DNA from 3 places in the Pseudomonas sp. AK181 genome. Region 2 is predicted to be linked to each of the others. Evidence: riboswitches for the same ligand, from Rfam matches in the RefSeq annotation. Region 2 holds a riboswitch; each other region holds the start of a gene.

Region 1 (6,604 bases), 1.4 Mb from region 2:
TGAGGCGCATCTGCTGCCGGAGGCGGCCCATGGCTTTATTCATTTTCCGGTGGCGATGGCCGACAGGGTGTTGGTGTACAGCCGCCAGTGGATAACAGGTCGAATCCTTGGCAATGGGCGTTAGCATTCGGGCGGTAAAAGCCGCTGATATTCCCGAGGTGCTGAGCTTCGCTTTGCAGGCTCGCGATGAGCTGTTTCCAACGCTCAGCACAACCGGAACCCCCCATGATCTGGCGCAGTTCGAAGCCGTTTACCTTCAGGGTGGCGGGCAGTTTTTGATTGCCCGCGCCGACGGCCAAATCGTAGCCGCGGTGGGGTATCGGCCTTATGACGGTCGCTTTCCCCAGTTGGACTATCAGGGTAGCAAGACAGTGGAAGTGGTGCGCCTGTATGTGCGCCCGGCGTTCCGTCGCTTGGGCCTGGCGGGCCGGTTATACCGCTCATTGGAGGCGCTGGCGCGGGAGGCGGGTGTGGCAGTGGTTTACCTGCACACCCATCCGTTTCTGCCGGGTGCGATTGATTTCTGGCGGCGGCAGGGCTTCGAGGTGGTAGATGTCGAGGCAGACCCTGTCTGGCACACAACCCATATGCACCGACTTCTGTAGGAGCGAGCTCGCTCGCGAAAAACGTCAACGATAACGCGTATTTCCTGGATGAACGCGGCGCCTGTGGGTTTTTCGCGAGCAAGCTCGCTCCTACAAAAGAGCCAGGGTAGGTGGTTGATTTCGGGGGTTCAGTTGGAGCGCAGGCGCAGGATGTGTGCGCCGTCGAACGGGTCCGTCAGGTAATGCCCCTGCACCCCGAATGTCTCCTGTAAACGCTGTGGCGTCAGCACCTCCAGTGGCGTACCCAGCGCCACCAGCCGCCCGCGATCCAGCACGGCCAGGCGGTCACAGGTGAGTGCCTGGTTCAGGTCGTGCAGCGCAATCAAAGTGGTCACCGGCAAGCCTTGCACGCCTTTTAAAATCGCCAGTTGATGCTGGATATCCAGGTGATTGGTCGGCTCGTCCAGCAATAGAATCTGGGGCCGTTGCGCCAGGGCGCGAGCGATGTGTACGCGTTGGCGTTCGCCGCCGGAGAGGCTGCGCCAGGCGCGTTGGCTCAGGTGGGTGGCGTCTACGTCGTGCAGCGCCTGGTGCACGATGGCGTCGTCTTCACGCGACCACGGGCTCAGCGCCGACAGCCACGGCGTGCGGCCCAGCGCCACGGCGTCGAACACGCGGATGGCGTCATCGGTATCGGCCTGTTGTTCCACCACCGCCAGCTGTTGCGCGATGGTGCGGCGCGACAACTCACCGAGCCGCTTGCCACCCAGGCGAACTTCGCCGCTGGCCGGCGGGCGCAAGCCGGCGAGCAGTTTGAGCAGGGTGGACTTGCCCGAACCGTTCGGCCCTACGATGCCCAAGGTTTCGCCCGCCTGCACGTCCAGGTCGATACCGTGCAGCAACTGGGCCTCACGCACCTTGAAACCCAGGCCGCTGCAACTGAGCACGCTCATCGGGCGTTCCTCCGGCCAATCAAAATCAACGCAAATACCGGCGCGCCTACCAGCGCCGTGACCACCCCAACGGGAATCACTTGGCCCTTGATCAGGGTGCGTGACAGCACGTCCGCAGCGATCAGAAACAGCGCGCCGCCCAAGGCACTGGCGGGCAGCAGGCGCGAGTGCCCAGTGCCGAGCAACAGGCGCGCAGCGTGGGGAATCACCAGCCCGACAAAACCAATGGAGCCGACGATGGACACCATCACCGCCGTGACCAACGCCGCACAGGCCATCAGCACAAATTGCACGCGGCGCACCGGGATGCCCAGGGAGGCCGCCGAGTCGCTGCCAAAGGTGAACGCATCCAGTGCGCGACGATGCCACAGGCACACCGCCAGCCCTAGCGCCGCCACCGGCACCGCCAACCACACCGACGGCCAGCGCACGCCGCTGAGGTTGCCCAGCAGCCAGAACATAATGCCGCGGGCTTGCTCGGAGCTGGCCGACTTGGTGATGAGGAACGCAGTCAGGGCATTGAACAATTGCGAGCCGGCGATGCCCGCGAGGATGATCTGCCCGGTGCCGCTGGACGATCCGCTGGCGCGGGCGAGCAGAATCACCAGCGCAAACGCGGCCATGGCGCCGACAAACGCCCCTGCCGACAACGACACCAGCCCGCCGCCCACACCGATCAGCACGACGAGCACGGCCCCGGTGGAGGCGCCGGCGCTGATACCCAACAGGTACGGGTCTGCCAGCGGGTTGCGCAGCAACGATTGCAGGATCACCCCGCAGGTCGCCAGCCCGGCACCGCAGGCTGCTGCCACCAGGGTGCGGGTCAGGCGGTAGTTCCACACCACGCCTTCATCGATCGGGTCCAGCGCATAGCCGGCGGCCCAGAGTTTATTGGCCAGCACCTGCAACACCACCTGCGGTTCGATGGCGGTTTCGCCGATGGCCACGCCAGCGAGCAGGGCGAGCAACAGCAGGGCGAGGGCAAGGAGGGTGCGCATCATTGGCCCAGGTCGTAGCCGTCGATGGCCGTAGCGAGTTGTTCCAGGCCGTCGAACGTGCGCAGGCTGGCCTGCAGTGCCAGGGCGTCGAGGATGATGATGCGGTTGTGTTTCACCGCGTCCATGTTGCGGGTGACGGGGTCGCTGCGCAGGAAGGCGAGTTTCTTCTCGTGGTCGTCGGCGGGGTAGCGGCGACGGTCCATGCGTGCAATCACCAGGAAGGTGGGGTTGGCCTTGGCGATGGTTTCCCAGCCAACGGCGGGCCATTCTTCATCGGACTGCACCACGTTGTGCAGGCCCAGGGTGTGCAGCATGAATTGCGGCACGCCTTTATGGCCGGCCACATAAGGGTCGCTGGCCATCTCGGCACTGGAGAACCACACCAGTGCGCTGGCCTGCTTCAAGCCTTTGCCCTGGGCGGTGGCGATGGATGCGGCCAGGCGCGCCTTGAGCTGATCGTTCAATTGTTGGCCGCGCGCCTGCACGTCAAAAATCTGCGCCAGTTGGTGGATGCTCTGGTAAATCGTCTCGATGCGAAACGGCTGCAACCGCGTGCCGTCGGCGCCGACCAGGTTGTCCTTGGCCTCGCAATCGGACGGCAGCACGTAGGTGGGGATCTTCAACTCATGGAATTGCTCACGGGTGCCGACCACGCCTTGCGGGCCCACCACCCATTCCAGTTCGGCGGCCACCAGTTGCGGGCGCTTGGCGATCACTGCTTCAAAGCTCGGCTCGTTGTTGGCCAGCCGCTCGATGCGGTCGTTCTGTGCTTTGTACTGTGGCAACACGTTGTTGAACCACAGCGACGTGCCTACCACTTTATCGCCCACGCCCAAGGCATAAAGCATCTCGGTGGCGGCCTGGCCGATGCTCACGCTGCGAGCGGGCGCTTGTTGGAAGGTCAGGCTGCTACCGCAGTTTTCCACGGTCAGTGGGTAGTGGCTTGGCGCGGCGTGTGCCAGGGCGCAGGCACTCAGGCCTGCGAGCAGGGCGGTAACACGTGGCAGCATGGGGCGATCTCCGAGTGAGCCATGGGTGCAGCTGGGGAGTTACGGCTCGGAAATACGCCCTGGGGCGCTACAGGTGCGCAGGGCCAGGATGTCCTTCCCGGACACCCCGCCGGTTAGTGATGTTGCTGGGCCGGCAGGTCTCCTGACTGATGCGTCATCGCCAAGCCCCAGCCTTCCCGGACGAGGTCCAGTGGCATTCAGGGGCAGGCTCAGCACCTACAGTTGCGGGGGCAGTTTCGATTGGCGCCTGGGCGGCGTTTCGAATTCCCTATTAGTCCCACGTGGGAACCGGCGCCGGTATGGTAAGCGATCAAGCCCTGTAGGAGCGAGCTTGCTCGCGAAGAACTTGAGAACACCGCGGGGCATCAGGCGCCCCTGCGTTATCGTTGACGGTCTTCGCGAGCAAGCTCGCTCCTACAGGGGGCACTGGTTAGAGTCGAATGTCTTGGGGGCCGCGGATCAGGGCCTCGATGCGCGTGCCGGTGGCGCGCTCTTCGTTGCTGAAGCCGTCGTAGTCAGCCAGTTGGCCGAAGCGAATGCCGGTCAATTGCTCGATCGCGATCACACTGCGCTGGTAGGTTCTGAGCTGGCCGAACACCAGGTCCAATTGGTCCAGCTCGCGGCGCTGGTCAATCATGTAGGCGCTGGCAGACGGTTTGCCGTCATCGCTGAGGTAGGCCACCACTTTCCAGAATGCCTGGGGGATTTTTACCCCGCGATACACGCGGTCGTTGTCGCTGAACACCGGGCCGCTGAACACCGTGGCCCGGGCTTTCCAGCGCTGGGTGTTGTCGAGGATATAGTCCTCGAGTTCCAGCCAGGTCTTCTGGTTGAAGCCGCTCATCTGCGGCGAGCAGTTGGTGAAGTGGAAGGTGTCGAGGTTGGCCGTGTTCGCGTCGTCGCCCCAGTTGGGGTCCTGGCGGCGCACCAGGTGGCCGCGGTCCAGGCCGTTGCCGGCGTACAGGTCTTCACCGACCTGGGCGTCGGTGGGCAGGCGGCCATCGTAGGCCCAGGTGTCGTTGCTGCGCACGATGTCCACATGCTTGGCGCCGTCGATATTTACCCCCACGTACAGCGCCAGTCGTCGAGAGCGCGACATGGTGATGGAGAAATGCGTGTAGTCCAGACGCTTGGGTTGCACGTCGCCCGCCAGTGGCTCGCCAACCGTGGGCCATGGCACCACGAAGTCGCTGAGGAAATCGTCGGCGTAGCCAACGCGGTTTTTGAGGTCCTTGGCCGCTGTGACACGCGGCGTCGTGGCTCTGGCTTCCAGCAGGGTGGGGCTGGGCGCGATCAACGGTCGCAGGTCGGCAAGCCTGGGGCGGTGCGACAGATCGATTTTGACTGTGCGGGCGGGCATGGGCATGTTCCTTATGGGCCTCGGATAAACACCACTGAAACACAAACTCATGACAATTTGGCCCGGGTGGCGATCCCAGGGCTATCCTGAAAAGCGTTACCCGGACGTTCATCACACGCCAAAAAGGAGCCAGCTCATGTGTGTTCGCCAACCGCGCAATCCGATTTTCTGCCTCATCCCGCCGTACATGCTCGACCAGATCGCACGCCACGGCGACAAAGCCCAGCGGGAGGTCGCGTTACGCACGCGTGCCAAGGACAGCACGTTCCGCTCGTTGCGCATGGTCGCCGAACCCGCCAAAAGCCCCGCGCGGATGGCTTTGGCGGCGGGCAGCGAAAAACAGCGCTCGATCTACAGCGCCAACAACACCGACAGCCTGCCCGGAAAACTGATCCGTGGCGAAGGGCAGCCCGCCAGTGGCGATGCGGCGGTGGATGAAGCCTATGACGGCCTGGGCGCAACCTTCGACTTTTTCGACCAAGTGTTCGACCGCAATTCCATCGACGAAGCGGGCATGGCCCTGGATGCCACCGTGCATTTTGGCCAGGACTACAACAATGCGTTCTGGAATTCGACCCAGATGGTGTTCGGCGACGGCGACCAGCAGTTATTCAACCGCTTCACGGTGGCGCTCGATGTCATCGGCCACGAGTTGGCGCATGGCGTCACCGAGGATGAGGCCAAACTCATGTACTTCAACCAGTCCGGCGCGCTGAACGAGTCGTTGTCGGACGTGTTCGGCTCGTTGATCAAGCAGTACGCGTTAAAGCAAAAGGCCGAAGACGCCGACTGGTTGATCGGCAAGGGGCTGTTTACCAAAAAGATCAAAGGCACTGCCCTGCGTTCGATGAAAGCGCCTGGCACCGCCTTTGATGACAAGCTGCTGGGCAAAGACCCGCAGCCGGGGCACATGGATGATTTTGTACAGACTTACGAGGACAATGGTGGGGTGCATATCAATTCCGGCATTCCCAACCATGCGTTCTATCAGGTGGCGATCAATATAGGCGGGTTCGCCTGGGAGCGTGCCGGGCGTATATGGTACGACGCACTGCGTGATTCGCGGTTGCGGCCCAATTCCGGGTTTTTGCGTTTTGCGCGCATCACCCACGACATTGCCGGCCAGCTTTATGGCGTGAACAAGGATGAGCAGAAGGCGGTCAAGGCAGGCTGGAAAGCGGTGGGCATAAACGTTTGACGAAGCCGCCTGTGCGGCGAGGAACAGCCATGCGAATTTCAATTAAGGAAAGCGGCGGGGCGGCGTATTTTCCGGGGCTGGCCAAGCCGCGTACGGTGGAACTGGACTCGCTGCCCGAACCCGACCAGCAGGAGTTGCGGCAACTGATCAAAGCTGCCGATTTTTTCAAGTTGCCACAAAGTACCGATCCCGAGCCTGGTAACCCAGGCCGGGTGCATTACACCCTGACAGTGGCGGAGGGCAAGCGCGAGCACACGGTCTGTGTGCTCGCGCCGGTGAATTCTCCGGCACTGGAGGGGTTGGTGCAGTGCGTACGGCGACATATTAATTGTTGAAGCGCCAAGGCTGATTTTTTGCCCAGGGAGCTTGTTGTGGCTCTTGGCAAGCTACTTACGATCCAGCCATACCGTCTGCGCATTGCAAAATTCGCGTACGCCGAAGTGCGACAGCTCGCGACCGAACCCGCTCTTCTTCACGCCGCCAAACGCCACCCGCGGGTCTGAGACGCTGAACGAATTGACGAAGACCCCACCGGTCTCC
Region 2 (6,604 bases):
GTGACAAATTGCCCGCTGGCCAGCAGGTCCGCCAGCCCACGGGCCAGGGTGGACTTGGCCATGCCCCGTGGCCCTTCGATCAGCACACCGCCGATCTTCGGGTCGATAGCGGCCAGGCACAGCGCGAGCTTCAAGTCATCAGCGCCGACCACGGCGGACAGCGGGAAATGGGGAATATCAGTCATAGTCAACTCTTAATCACGCGTTCAAACGCTCCCGCGTGGGAACGCTTCGCTGGACGCTCGGCGTCCGTTCTTGTGACGCAGAGCGTCACGGGCTGCATTCCCACGCAGAGCGTGGGAACGATCAGCGGAGCGTGGGAACGATCACTCAGCTGTCTTCTTCTATGTCCAGCAACAGGTTTTCCAAGGCTTCGCGGTACGCCCCCGGTGCCTGCCACAAGCCACGTTGCTGGGCTTCAAGCATGCGCTCGGTCATGTCGCGCAGGGCATCGGGGTTGTGCTGTTGCACAAAGGCACGGGTGTCGGGGTCCAGCAGGTAGGCATCGGCGAGCAAGGCGTATTGGTGGTCGTCAATCAGCGCGGTGGTGGCGTCGAAGGCGAACAGGTTGTCCACGGTCGCGGCCATTTCAAACGCGCCTTTATAGCCATGGCGCTTCACGCCTTCGATCCACTTGGGGTTGGCCGCACGGGAACGGATCACCCGGTTGAGCTCTTCCTTCAAGGTACGGATTTTCGGCAAGTCGGGCTGGCTGTGGTCGCCATGGTAACTGGCGGCCTTTTCGCCGCTCAGGGTTTCCACGGCGGCCAGCATACCGCCCTGGAATTGGTAGTAGTCGTTGGAGTCGAGCACGTCGTGCTCGCGATTGTCCTGGTTCTGCAACACCGCCTGCACCTGGCTCAAACGCTGGGCAAATTGCTCGCGGGCTGCGGTGCCTTCATCGGAGCCACCGTAGGCATAACCGCCCCAGTTCAGGTACACCTCGGCCAAGTCCTCGCGGCTCTGCCACAAGCGCCCGTCAATCGCGCCCTGCACGCCTGCGCCATAGGCGCCCGGCTTGGCGCCAAAGATGCGCCAGCCGGCCTGCTTGGCCGCTGCAGCTTCATCCAGGCCCGACTCAAGCAGCGCTTGGCGTTCGCTGCGCACCTTGGCGGCCAGCGGGTTCATGTCGTCGGGTTCATCCAGGGCCGCCACCGCCTGCACCGCCGCATCGAACAGGCGGATCAGGTTGGCAAACGCATCGCGGAAGAACCCGGACACGCGCAGGGTCACGTCCACACGCGGGCGGTCCAATAAGCTGATCGGCAGGATCTCGAAATCGTCCACCCGCTGACTGCCGGTGGCCCACACCGGGCGCACGCCCATCAGTGCCATGGCCTGGGCGATATCATCACCGCCGGTGCGCATGGTGGCGGTGCCCCATACCGACAGGCCGAGCTGGCGCAGGTGGTCGCCGTGGTCTTGCAGGTGGCGCTCAAGCATCAGGTTGGCCGACTGGAAGCCGATGCGCCAGGCCGTGGTGGTTGGCAGGTTGCGCACGTCCACGGTGAAGAAGTTACGCCCCGTGGGCAGCACATCCAGCCGCCCGCGACTCGGCGCGCCACTGGGCCCCGCTGGGACGAAGCGCCCACTCAAGGCGTCGAGCAAGCCGCGCATCTCCGCCGGGCCGCACGCATCCAGGCGTGGCGCGACGACAATGCGCAGGCTTTCGATCACCGACTTCACCTCGTGCCAGCCGGGCTCTTCCAACTGCTCGATGGGGCCTTCCAATGCCTGCTCGATCAAGCGCGCCGCGTACAACTCCAGACGTTCACGGGTATCCCCGGCCGTACGCCACAGCTGATCGTCAATCTTCTGCAACACCAACGGGCGCCGCCCCGTCCAGGGCTCGGCCAGTGCACAATCGAGCGGATCAAACCCCAGCTCGAATGCCTTGGCCAACACTCGCAACAGGCTCGACTGCGGGCCTCGGCCATCGCCACGGGGAATGCGCAACAGCGCCAGCAAGGTGTCGATACGCAAGCGGCCCTCGGGCGACTCGCCAAAAATATGCAGGCCGTCGCGGATCTGCGATTCCTTCAAGTCGCACAGGTAGGTATCCAGGCGCGGCAGCCACACCGCCGCGTCCGCCTCAGTGCCCAGTTCAAGCTCTTGGTCGATACGGGTTTCGCGCACCAGCTTGAGGATGTCTTTTTGCAGCTCCAGGGCACGGCGCGGGTCGAGCAATTGCGCTTCGTAATACTCGTCGGCCAGCAACTCAAGGTCACGCAGCGGGCCGTAGGTTTCGGCGCGGGTCAGCGGCGGCATCAAGTGGTCGATGATCACCGCCTGGGTGCGCCGCTTGGCCTGGGCACCCTCACCCGGGTCGTTGACGATAAATGGGTAGATATTCGGCAGCGGTCCCAGCAATGCATCCGGCCAGCAGTGCTCCGACAGGCCCACACCTTTGCCGGGCAGCCATTCCAGGTTGCCGTGCTTGCCCACATGGATCACGCCGTGGGCGCCGTAGGCATGGCGTAGCCAGAAATAGAACGCCAGGTAGCCATGGGGCGGCACCAGGTCCGGGTCGTGGTACACGGCGCTGGCATCCACCTGATAACCCCGGGCCGGCTGGATGCCGACGAAGGTCAGGCCCAGGCGCAGGCCAGCGATCATCATGCGGCCATCGCGGCACATCGGATCGTTTTGCGGCGCGCCCCAACGCTCCAGCACAGCCTGGCGATTGGAGGCCGGCAAGCGATCGAACATCGCCTGGTATTCCACAAGGCCCAGGCTTTGATGGCAGGGGCGCAGGTCGAGGCTGTCGAGGTCGTTGGTGACGCCGCCGAGCAGTTCATGGATCAGCGCGGTGCCACTGTCGGGCAACACCTCCGCCACCGGGTAGCCTTCGGTTTGCAAGGCGCGCAGGATATTCAGCGCCGCCGCCGGGGTGTCCAGGCCCACGCCGTTGCCGATGCGACCGTCGCGGGTCGGGTAGTTGGCCAGGATCAACGCAATCCGTTTCTGGGCGTTGGGCACCCGCGCCAACTCGACCCAGCGGCGTGCCAGCTCTGCGACAAAATCCATGCGTTCGGGCGCTGCGCGGTAGCACACCACGTCCGACTGGCTGCGCTCGCTGCGCCAGGCCAGGTCCTTGAAACTGATCGGCCGGCTGATGATGCGCCCGTCCAGCTCCGGCAAGGCAATGTGCATCGCCAAGTCGCGGGGCCCCAGGCCTTGCTCGCTGGCCTGCCAGCCGGGTTGGTTGTCCTGGGCGCAGATCGCCTGGATCACCGGGATATTGCGGCGAAACGGGCGCAAATGCGGGGCTTCCGGGCTGGATTGGGCAAAGCCGGTGGTGTTCAGAATCACCGCGGCTTGCACATCATCCAGCAGGTCCTCGACCACCGTGAGGCAGCCGGGCTCTTTCAAACTGGCCACCGCAATCGGCAACGGGTTCAGGCCCGCCGCTTGTAAGCGCTGGCAGAACACATCGATAAAACCGGTATTGGCCGCCTGTAAATGGGAGCGGTAGAACAGCACCGCAGCCACGGGCCAATCGGCGTGCCAATCGGCCTGCCAGTCATTGAGGCGGGCATTGGCGGTGTGCGGGTGATAGATCGCCGTGCGCGGCAGCGTTTGCGGCTCGGTCCAGGCATAGTCGCGGCCCAGGTGGGCACTGGCCAGGCAGTGATAAAAATCCAGGGCGTTGCCCAAGCCACCTTGGCGCAGGAAGTGCCACAGGCGCTCGCGATGTTCAGCCGCAACGGTGCTCAGGCCGCTGAGTTCCGGGTCTGGGCGGTCGTCACCCGGCACCAGGATCAGGGTGACGCCGCGTTCGGCCAACTCCACCAGGCGCTCGACGCCGTAGCGCCAATAGCCGATGCCGCCGTGCAATGACAGCAGGATGACCTTGGCGTGGCGCAATACCTCGTCGACGTACAGGTCGACCGAGGCATGGTTCTGCACCTGCATCGGGTTGGCCAGGCGCAGGCTGGGGTAATCCTCGGGCAATTGCTGGGCGGCTTCGGCGAGCAGTGCCAGGCTGGAATCGCCGCTGCACAGGATCACCAGTTCAGCGGGGGTCTGGCCAAGGTCGGCAATATTGTCGTCCGCGACGAAACCACCGGGTTGGGTCCTGAGCAGGTGCATGGTTAAACGCTGAGAGCAGCGCGCAATTGCGCTTCAAGGCCCACGGCGTCCAGTTCCTGGCCGATCAGCACCAGGCGCGTGGTGCGCGCTTCGTCAGCGCCCCAGGCACGGTCGAAGTGCTTGTCAAAGCGCGTCCCCACGCCCTGGATCAGCAGGCGCATCGGTTTGTTCGGGATCGCGGCGAAACCTTTCACACGCAAGATGCCGTGCTGCACCACCAATTGGGTCAGGGCGTCGAGCAGCAGCGCTTCGTCGGCTTGGGGCAAGTCGATGGAGATGGAGTCGAAGGCATCGTGATCGTGGTCGTCTTCACCTTCGTGGTGATGGTCGTGATGGCTGTGACGCCCGTCGATATGCTCCTCGGAACCGGCGCCAAGGCCGATCAGCACGTCCAGGGGCAGGCGACCGCTGCTGGCTTCGATGATCTTCACCGCGGGCGGCAGTTCTTCGGCGACTTCCAGGCGCACACGGGCCAGGTCTTCGGCGCTGATCAGGTCGCTTTTGTTGAGGATCACCAGGTCGGCGCTGGCCAACTGGTCGGCGAACAACTCGTGCAACGGCGACTCGTGGTCCAGGTTCGGGTCGAGTTTGCGCTGGGCGTCGACCTGGTCCGGGAAGGCGGCAAAGGTACCGGCGGCCACGGCCGGGCTGTCGACCACGGTGATCACCGCGTCAACGGTGCAGGCACTGCGGATTTCCGGCCACTGGAAGGCTTGCACCAACGGCTTGGGCAGGGCCAGGCCTGAGGTTTCGATAAGGATATGGTCCAGGTCACCGCGACGGGCGACCAGTTCACGCATCACCGGGAAGAACTCTTCCTGCACGGTGCAGCACAGGCAACCGTTGGCCAGCTCGTAGACGCGGCCATTGGCTTCTTCTTCGGTGCAACCGATAGAACACTGCTTGAGGATTTCACCGTCAATGCCCAGCTCGCCGAACTCGTTGACGATCACCGCAATGCGACGGCCCTGGGCGTTGTCGAGCATATGGCGCAACAGCGTGGTTTTGCCCGAGCCAAGGAAGCCGGTAACGATGGTGACGGGAAGTTTGGCCAGTGTTTTCATCGGATGCCCTTTGGGGCGGGCATACGGGACGACAGGCCCTGCGGCGGCGCGCAGCAGCGGATTTCGTCACCGGATCACCCCGCCCGGTTGAATTAAAAAATCAGTCGCGAGGCAGGTCTCCTGGCTTGGGGTGTGCAGGTCTTGCGACCAACGCTGACTGCGCCTTCCCGCCCTATCGGCAGTGGCGTGGCAGTCAACTGAACCCTTCACAGTTGCGGGGGCAGCCGCGGCTTGAACCGCGTTCCCTTCTTAGCTTCGGCCTGGGCCGAAGAACCTCGAGGGTGCAAGGCTACGCAGTGCGCGGCAGGCGGTCAATGCTCAAGCACCTGCCGGCAAGTCGGCCCAGGCAGCGGCTACCTAGGCGTAGCGCTGCCTGCCAGGAGCGGTGGTGATGATATCGGGCACATTGATCGGACCGTGAGCCGTGAGGAAGAAATCGAATCGGCCATTGCCCGTAAGATCGATCGCCAGCCTCGACAGGTTAGTCGTGCGGTTGTAATCCAGAATGGCTTCACCTGGCTTGCCCGTCAGACGCCCGACAAACGTCAGGGCATCGACCCCCGCATTGCCCAGCAGGGTCGATAGATCGACTTTGTCCACGTCGGTGACAAAATCCATAATCTGATCGGGATGCGCCGGCGTGGAGTCGCTGGCATTGTCGTAGACGAAGGTGTCAGCGCCCCCCGCGCCTCGGAGTCGATCCGCACCCGCCCCACCTTTAATAACGTTGTTTGCGTGATTACCAATGATCGAATCATGCCCGGAACCGCCGATTGCATTCTCCAGCGTGACGCCCCTGGCAATGGAAACATTCCCCACCAGGCCGCCAACATCCGAAAACGACTCTGCCCGCAAATTGATAGTCTGGTTTTGGTGATACTTGGAAAAGTCCAATGTATCGATACCGCCGCCATCCCATACACAGAACAAGGCCGTGTCGTGACGCGAGTTCAGCTGCAGATAGTCTCGTCCCGCATTGGAGTTGAAGCCATAGGTAGTATTTGAATTGCGCGTCGTGTTATTGGCACCATAAACCCGCTGCACGGCGGCGATATCATCCATCATTGGCGCCGACGGTAACTTTCCATTGAAATGTTTACCCGCTTCAGGCGCATCGAAGTAGCTCATCACGCTGTAAGCACGCGTATCCTGGGCATATAAGGCGTGATCAGGGTAATTGGGATTACCAAAATTATAGGTGCCTGGGTGTAACAGGCCCAGATTGTGCCCAATTTCATGGGTCAGGGTCATTCGCCCATGATTGTGCAGGGCCGGGTTAGTATTGGTGCCAAATCGGGGATTGATCAGCACTTTACCTTCCTGGCCCGGATATTGGCCGAAGGCGACCTCGTAGTCCGTGCTATTGGAAAACGCCAAAAGCCCCTCGGGCCGGCGACTGCCCTCTTGGAATGAAACGTTCGCGACATCCTCCCACGATTGCATCGAGC
Region 3 (6,604 bases), 1.7 Mb from region 2:
GCATTTGAGCGCCAGGCGGGTTTTACCCAATAGCGCGTAGGTTAAGGCCACCAAACGCGCAGGAATATAGTTGAGCACATCATCGATCCTGGCGGCTGCCCAGCCGAAACGCTCAAAGCGCTCATTGCGATAGCCCCACATGGCGTCCAGGGTGTTGCTGAGGCGATAGAGCACCACGCCTGGCACACCGGCCACCACGAACCAGAACAACGCAGCGAAGATCGCATCGCTGCCGTTCTCCAGCACCGATTCGGTGGCAGCACGGGCGACTTCAGTGCGGTCCAGTTCGCTGGTCTGGCGGCTGACCAGGTAACTCACACGCGTGCGCGCTTCATCCAGGTCATCGCGGCGCAGGGCCTGGGCCACTGGGGTTACGTGCTCACCCAGGCTGCGCATGCCCAGGGCGCAGTACAACGCCATAATCTCCAGCAGCCAGCCGATATAGGGCGCCCACGACAACGCGGTGGCCAGTAGGGTCAGCGGCACCACTGCGATAAACCACGCGGTCACGCCATGGCTGCGCCAGCCACGCCCACCGCTATTGAAACGTTGCTCGATGCGCCCGGCGAAATTGCCGAACGCCACCAGCGGATGCCAGCGCCTGGGCTCACCCAGCAGCGCATCCAGCGCCACCGCAGCCACACACAGCAAGGCCACACTCATTGACTCACTCCCCACGTGTTTTCATACAGCATGTCACTTAGCGGTCGCGGCTCGGCCCAGCCTTCTAGCTGCAACATCGGTGCCGGGTAAAACTCGGCCACCGGCCCCAGGCACAACACGGCCAGGGGTTTTGCGCCGGGTGGCAAGCCCAGCAGCTCGGCCAGGGCTTGGGGGTCGAACAGCGAAACCCAGCCCATGCCCAACCCTTCCACGCGCGCCGCCAGCCACAAGTTCTGGATCGCGCAGGAGAGCGAGGCCATGTCCATTTCCGGCAAGGTGCGGCGCCCGAAAATGTGGCGCTCGCGATCGTCCATCAAGGCGGCGACCAATACCTCGGCGCAGTCGTTGATACCTTCGACCTTGAGCTTCATGAACGCATCGGAGCGTTCACCCAATGCTTCGGCGGTGCGCACGCGCTCTTCTTCCACCAACTGTTGAATCTGGCTGCGCAACGGGCGGTCGCTGATGCGGATAAAACGCCACGGCTGCATCAGGCCGACGCTGGGCGCCTGGTGCGCGGCGTGGAGCAGGCGTTGCAGCAGTTCAGGCGCGATGTTGCCGCCGCTGAAGTGGCGCATGTCGCGGCGTTCGGCGATGGCGCGGTAGACGGCTTCGCGGTCGGCTTGGGGGAATGCGTTGTCAGTCATGGCCTCTTCGCGAGCAAGCCCGCTCCCACATTTGAAATGCATTCCCCTGTGGGAGCTGGCTTGCCTGCGATAACGGTCTCAAGGTCTGGCGCAAACAACGCGGCCACCGCGCCAGGATTCGACGGAAAATAAAAGTGTACGTAGGAGGCGGTCAATCGACCTTGGCGATAGACCGCTTCAGCCCCGCGCCCACCGTTAGGGCTCAGGCCACGGGCAATCGGCGCCCATTCGGTACTGGTCAGGGAATGGTGATAGGTATGCCCACGCAACGTGCCCTCCGGCAGCTCAACGCTTTGCAACGCCAGGGCCGCGAGTTTCTTCTGCATCACCGCATCGCCTTGTAACAAGCCAACCAGTTCGGCGCGTGTACCCTCCACATCGGTCAACGAGTCGAGCAGATAGAGCATGCCACCACATTCGGCGAGCAGCGGCTTGCCAGCGGCGTGATGAGCACGAATAGCGTCCAGCATCGCGGTATTGGCCGACAATGCCTGGTGGTGCAGTTCTGGATACCCGCCGGGCAGATAGAGGCTGTCAGCTTCGGGCAGTTGGCGATCATGGATCGGTGAGAAGAACTTCAGCTCGGCGCCCATCGCCCGCAGCAAATCCAAACTGGCGCCGTAAGTAAAAGCGAAGGCTTCGTCACGGGCCACGGCAATACGCACACCGGCCAGCAAGGGTTCAGCTTCGATCACCTCGGGCGCGGCAAAGGTCACCGGCGGCGGCAAGGCCACTTCGCAACTGCTGCCCAACGCCTGGGCCGCGGCATCCAGGCGCACGTCAAGGTCATTCAGTTCGCTGGCTTGCACCAGGCCCAGATGGCGGCTAGGCAGTTCGATGCCGGTCTCGCGGGACAATGCACCGTACCAACGCACGCCCTCGGTGAGGCTGCCTTCGAGCAATTGCGCATGACGCAACGTGCCGACGCGGTTGGCCAGCACGCCGGCGAACGGCAGGTCGGGTTGATAGCGCGCCAACCCCAAAGCCAGGGCGCCGAATGTCTGGGCCATGGCGGTGCCATCGATCACACCCAGCACAGGTACACCGAAGTGCCGCGCCAGGTCAGCGCTGGAAGGCGTGCCGTCGAACAGGCCCATCACGCCTTCGATGAGAATCAGGTCAGCCTCCCCCGCTGCTTCCCAGAGCAGACGACGGCTTTCCTGCTCGCCCACCATCCACATGTCCAACTGGTAAACCGGCGCGCCACTGGCACGTTCGTGGATCATCGGGTCGAGAAAGTCCGGCCCGCATTTGAACACGCGCACCTTGCGTCCCAGGTTGCGGTGCAAACGCGCCAGCGCGGCGGTGACCGTGGTTTTGCCCTGGCCGGACGCCGGAGCGGCGATCAATACGGCCGGGCAATGACGGGGCTGATTCAAAGTTCGACGCCTTTTTGTGCCTTGATACCGGCCTGGAACGCGTGCTTGAGCATGCCCATTTCGGTGACGGTGTCGCCCATTTCGATCAGTTCAGGCTTGGCGCCACGGCCGGTGACTACCACATGCTGCATGGGCGGGCGCGCTTGCAGGTCGCTGAGTACCTGGTCCAAATCAAGATACCCGTGCTTGAGGGCGATGTTCAGTTCGTCCAGCACCACCAAGCCGATGGAGGGGTCATTCAACATGGCCCGAGATACCGCCCAAGCCGCTTCGGCGGCGGCGATATCGCGCTGGCGGTCCTGGGTTTCCCAGGTGAAGCCTTCGCCCATCACGTGAAAGCGCACCTGCTCGGGGAAGCGGCGGAAGAACGATTCTTCGCCGGTGCTGTTACGCCCCTTGATGAACTGCACCACACCGCATTGCATGCCATGGCCCATGGCGCGGGCCAACATGCCGAACGCCGAACTGCTCTTGCCTTTGCCGTTGCCGGTCAGCACCAGCAGCAGGCCGCACTCGTTGGGGGAATTGGCGATGCGCTCGTCAATCACGGCTTTTTTGCGCAGCATGCGCGCCAGGTGGCGTTCGTCGCGGTCGGGGGAATCAGTCATGGCAGCTCTCCGTTGGGGCTGGACAAAAACGGCGGGCAGGAAAAAGAAAAAATCAGACAGCCAAGCATCGCCCACCGTGATGCTGTTGGATGATCCAGGCCGGTCTCCGGGCTCATGAGTGGCGCTTTTTATAGAAAGCAGCCGAGGGTGCGCCTTCCCATATCGCACGCGATACAGTGGCAAACAGCACCGTCTTGACTCATTTACCGTTGCGGGGGCAGCGCCGGAATCGCGGCAGCACTGTGTACAAGTGCGCTCACTCACCGGCTTCCCTGTTTCACTCCGTCGACGCGTACGCCACAGAGCACCTGGAACAAGCCGCGAAGGTTAGTGGGTTGGGGGTGGAGCGTCAATTAAAGCTGGCCTTGTACTTGAACCATCCGCCGTTCGTGCTTCTCTACCCCTACAGGTATCAAGGAGAAAACCATGCCTAAAACCCGACTCGCCCTACTGATCATGTGCGCCGGCAGCCTCGCTGCGTGCGGCGAAAGCTCGACCCTGCAGGTCGCCGATGGCACCGGGCCCTCGCCCCGGCTGCCGGAGCCGAACAAGACGCTGATCCCCACCGTCAATATCGCCCCGGCCATCGGCTGGCCCGAAGGCGCCAAGCCCGTCGCCGCCGCCGGCACCCAAGTGGCCGCATTCGCCGAAGGGCTGGATCACCCGCGCTGGCTCTATGTGCTACCCAACGGCGACGTGCTGGTGGCCGAGACCAATGCACCGCCCAAGCCGGACGACGCCAAAGGCGTACGTGGCTGGGTGATGGAAAAAGTCATGGACCGCGCTGGCGCCGGCGTACCGAGCCCGAACCGCATTACCTTGCTGCGCGATGCCGACCATGACGGTGTGGCAGAAACACGCACGGTGTTCCTGGAGAATCTCAATTCCCCGTTTGGCATGGCCCTGGTGGGCAACGACCTCTATGTGGCCGATTCGGATAAATTGCTGCGCTTCCCCTATCAGCCGGGTGAAACCGCGATCACCTCCCCAGGCACCAAGGTGGTGGATTTACCCGGTGGCCCCTTGAACCACCACTGGACCAAAAACGTCGTGGCCAGCCAGGACGGCAGCAAGCTGTACGTAAGCGTCGGCTCCAACAGCAACGTCGGCGAAAACGGCCTGGAAGCCGAACAGGGCCGCGCCGCCATTTGGGAAGTCGACCGCGCCAGCGGCCAGCACCGCATTTTTGCTTCTGGCCTGCGCAACCCCAACGGCATGGCGTGGGAGCCACAGAGCGGCAAGTTGTGGGCGGCGGTCAACGAGCGCGATGAGATTGGCAGTGACCTGGTGCCCGACTACATCACCTCGGTCAAGGATGGCGGGTTCTACGGCTGGCCGTTCAGCTATTACGGCCAGCATGTGGATGTGCGTGTGACCCCGCAGAACCTGGACATGGTCGCCAAGGCCATCGCTCCCGACTATGCGGTAGGCCCTCACACTGCGTCGCTGGGGCTGACCTTCGCCGAAGGCAGCAAACTCCCCGCCCCCTTCGTAAACGGCGCATTTATCGGCCAGCATGGCTCCTGGAACCGCAAGCCGCACAGTGGCTACAAGGTGATTTTCGTGCCGTTCGAAGGGGGCCAGCCGAAAGGGCAACCGGTGGATGTGCTGACGGGGTTTCTTGATAGCGATGAGAAAGCCATGGGCCGGCCGGTTGGCGTGGTGATTGATCAGCAGGGGGATTTGCTGGTGGCCGATGATGTGGGCAATAAGGTTTGGCGGGTGTCGGCTGTTAAGTAAATCGCCACACACCAATGTGGGAGCGGGCTTGCCCGCGATTACGGTGGCCCAGCCAACTAATCCGTTGACTGACACACTGCATTCGCGGGCAAGCCCGCTCCCACATTTTGGAGTTTTATTGATTCAGGGATTACGCGCCAGATTCCCCGGCAACACGCGTTTGGCACTCAGGTAGGCATTCTGCCAATACGCTTTGGATAGCGTATCCAGCTTCACCGTACCGCCGGTTTGCGGCGCGTGTACGAAGCGACCCTCCCCCACATAAATGCCCGCATGACTGACCCGCGAACCACCACCGGTGGCGAAGAACAGCAGGTCGCCAGTTTGCAGGTTTTGTTCGCTGACGTCCTGGGCACGCATCACGATCAATTCACGGGTGGTGCGCGGCAATGAGATGCCGGCGGCATCGCGGAATACAAAGCCGATCAGGCCGCTGCAATCAAACCCCGAGTCCGGCGTGTTGCCACCCCAGCGATAAGGCGTGCCGACCAGGCCCAGCGCACGAAAGAGCACGTCTTCGGCAGCCGGCGAGAAATTCTGGGTGGCATAGTTGAACACCGGCTTAGGCTTGACCGCGACGGGCGCGGGCGGCGGTGTACGACTGGCGCAGGCGCTGAGCAGCGCGGCGCAAACAATAAGCATCAGGCGGGCCGAGGTCGACATGTGCAGAACAATCCTGGTCTGGATGCGGCTTTCGCTGCCGAACGTTGAAAACCAGAACGCGCAAGCAAAGCTCGCGCGAACGGATGACAACAATGTCCAGGGATTCTAGCGCTTACACGTCAAACTTCAAGTATCACTTTAACTTTACTTACTAGCGGTAACCGTCGTCGGGGCCATGGCGAGTGCGCGCTTGGCTTCGATGAAGGTTTTGCTCCAGTAGCTGTCACCCAGGTTATCGACCCGAACACCACCACTGCGGCGGCTGCTGGAGTGAATAAACTGGTTATCGCCCAGGTAGATACCGGCGTGGCTGACACGACCGCGGCCACTGGTACTAAAGAAAAGCAGATCACCGGGCTTGAGGTTGTTTCGTGCGACCAACGGTGCATTCACGTTGATCATTTCGCGCGTGGAGCGCGGCAGGTTCATACCGGCCTCTTCACGAAACAGGTAGCCAATGAAACCGCTGCAATCAAAACCGGCTTCCGAGGTGCCGCCGAAACGGTAACGGGTACCGATCAAGGACATGCCGCGCTCAAGGATGCTGTCGGCCAGAAGTGGCAGTTGGTAAGGCTTGCTGTCGGAGAACTCGGCGAGTTCTTTTTCGGTTGCCACCTCTTCTTCATAAACAGAAGCAGACTGTGCAGCAACGAACTTTGCCTGATTTTGAACCTGTGGTTTTTGCTGTTCTGCCACCTGCTGAGGGTGGGAGGCGCAACCAAACAACAGGGTAACGAGTGCGAGAGGCACGAGGGGTGCGAAGCGATTTAGCATGGGCACGACCGTGGCTGATGTGTAAAGAAGCCGAGACTATGCCCTCTATCACATCGATTTGCAAATTCAATCGTGATCTATGTGACTTCCCGTTTCGACCATGACATCTAAGCCGTGATTCCATTTTTTG

What was found. Region 2 has a riboswitch for cobalamin ahead of cobW (cobalamin biosynthesis protein CobW). Riboswitches for the same ligand answer to the same signal wherever they lie in the genome.
Positions count from the first base shown of each region.
Region 1: linked by a shared signal. The riboswitch ahead of V8689_RS18870 (ABC transporter substrate-binding protein) and the one ahead of cobW (cobalamin biosynthesis protein CobW) in region 2 are both predicted to bind cobalamin.
Region 3: linked by a shared signal. The riboswitch ahead of cobO (cob(I)yrinic acid a,c-diamide adenosyltransferase) and the one ahead of cobW (cobalamin biosynthesis protein CobW) in region 2 are both predicted to bind cobalamin.

Region 1 is NZ_CP146348.1:4,140,395-4,146,998, reverse strand. It holds gene V8689_RS18890 (alpha/beta hydrolase) at 1-124, shown strand, start outside; gene V8689_RS18885 (GNAT family N-acetyltransferase) at 114-605, shown strand; gene V8689_RS18880 (ABC transporter ATP-binding protein) at 734-1,498, opposite strand; gene V8689_RS18875 (FecCD family ABC transporter permease) at 1,495-2,499, opposite strand; gene V8689_RS18870 (ABC transporter substrate-binding protein) at 2,496-3,506, opposite strand; cobalamin riboswitch at 3,622-3,814, opposite strand; gene V8689_RS18865 (DNA/RNA non-specific endonuclease) at 3,937-4,866, opposite strand; gene V8689_RS18860 (M4 family metallopeptidase) at 5,003-6,064, shown strand; gene V8689_RS18855 (protealysin inhibitor emfourin) at 6,094-6,399, shown strand; gene V8689_RS18850 (aldehyde dehydrogenase family protein) at 6,451-6,604, opposite strand, start outside.
Region 2 is NZ_CP146348.1:2,690,733-2,697,336, reverse strand. It holds gene V8689_RS12605 (ATP-binding protein) at 1-185, opposite strand, end outside; gene cobN (cobaltochelatase subunit CobN) at 331-4,092, opposite strand; gene cobW (cobalamin biosynthesis protein CobW) at 4,095-5,156, opposite strand; cobalamin riboswitch at 5,250-5,449, opposite strand; gene V8689_RS12590 (M10 family metallopeptidase C-terminal domain-containing protein) at 5,514-6,604, opposite strand, start outside.
Region 3 is NZ_CP146348.1:4,430,276-4,436,879, forward strand. It holds gene cbiB (adenosylcobinamide-phosphate synthase CbiB) at 1-663, opposite strand, end outside; gene bluB (5,6-dimethylbenzimidazole synthase) at 660-1,310, opposite strand; gene V8689_RS20200 (cobyrinate a,c-diamide synthase) at 1,307-2,689, opposite strand; gene cobO (cob(I)yrinic acid a,c-diamide adenosyltransferase) at 2,686-3,297, opposite strand; cobalamin riboswitch at 3,378-3,624, opposite strand; gene V8689_RS20210 (PQQ-dependent sugar dehydrogenase) at 3,724-5,037, shown strand; gene V8689_RS20215 (C40 family peptidase) at 5,161-5,700, opposite strand; gene V8689_RS20220 (C40 family peptidase) at 5,845-6,474, opposite strand.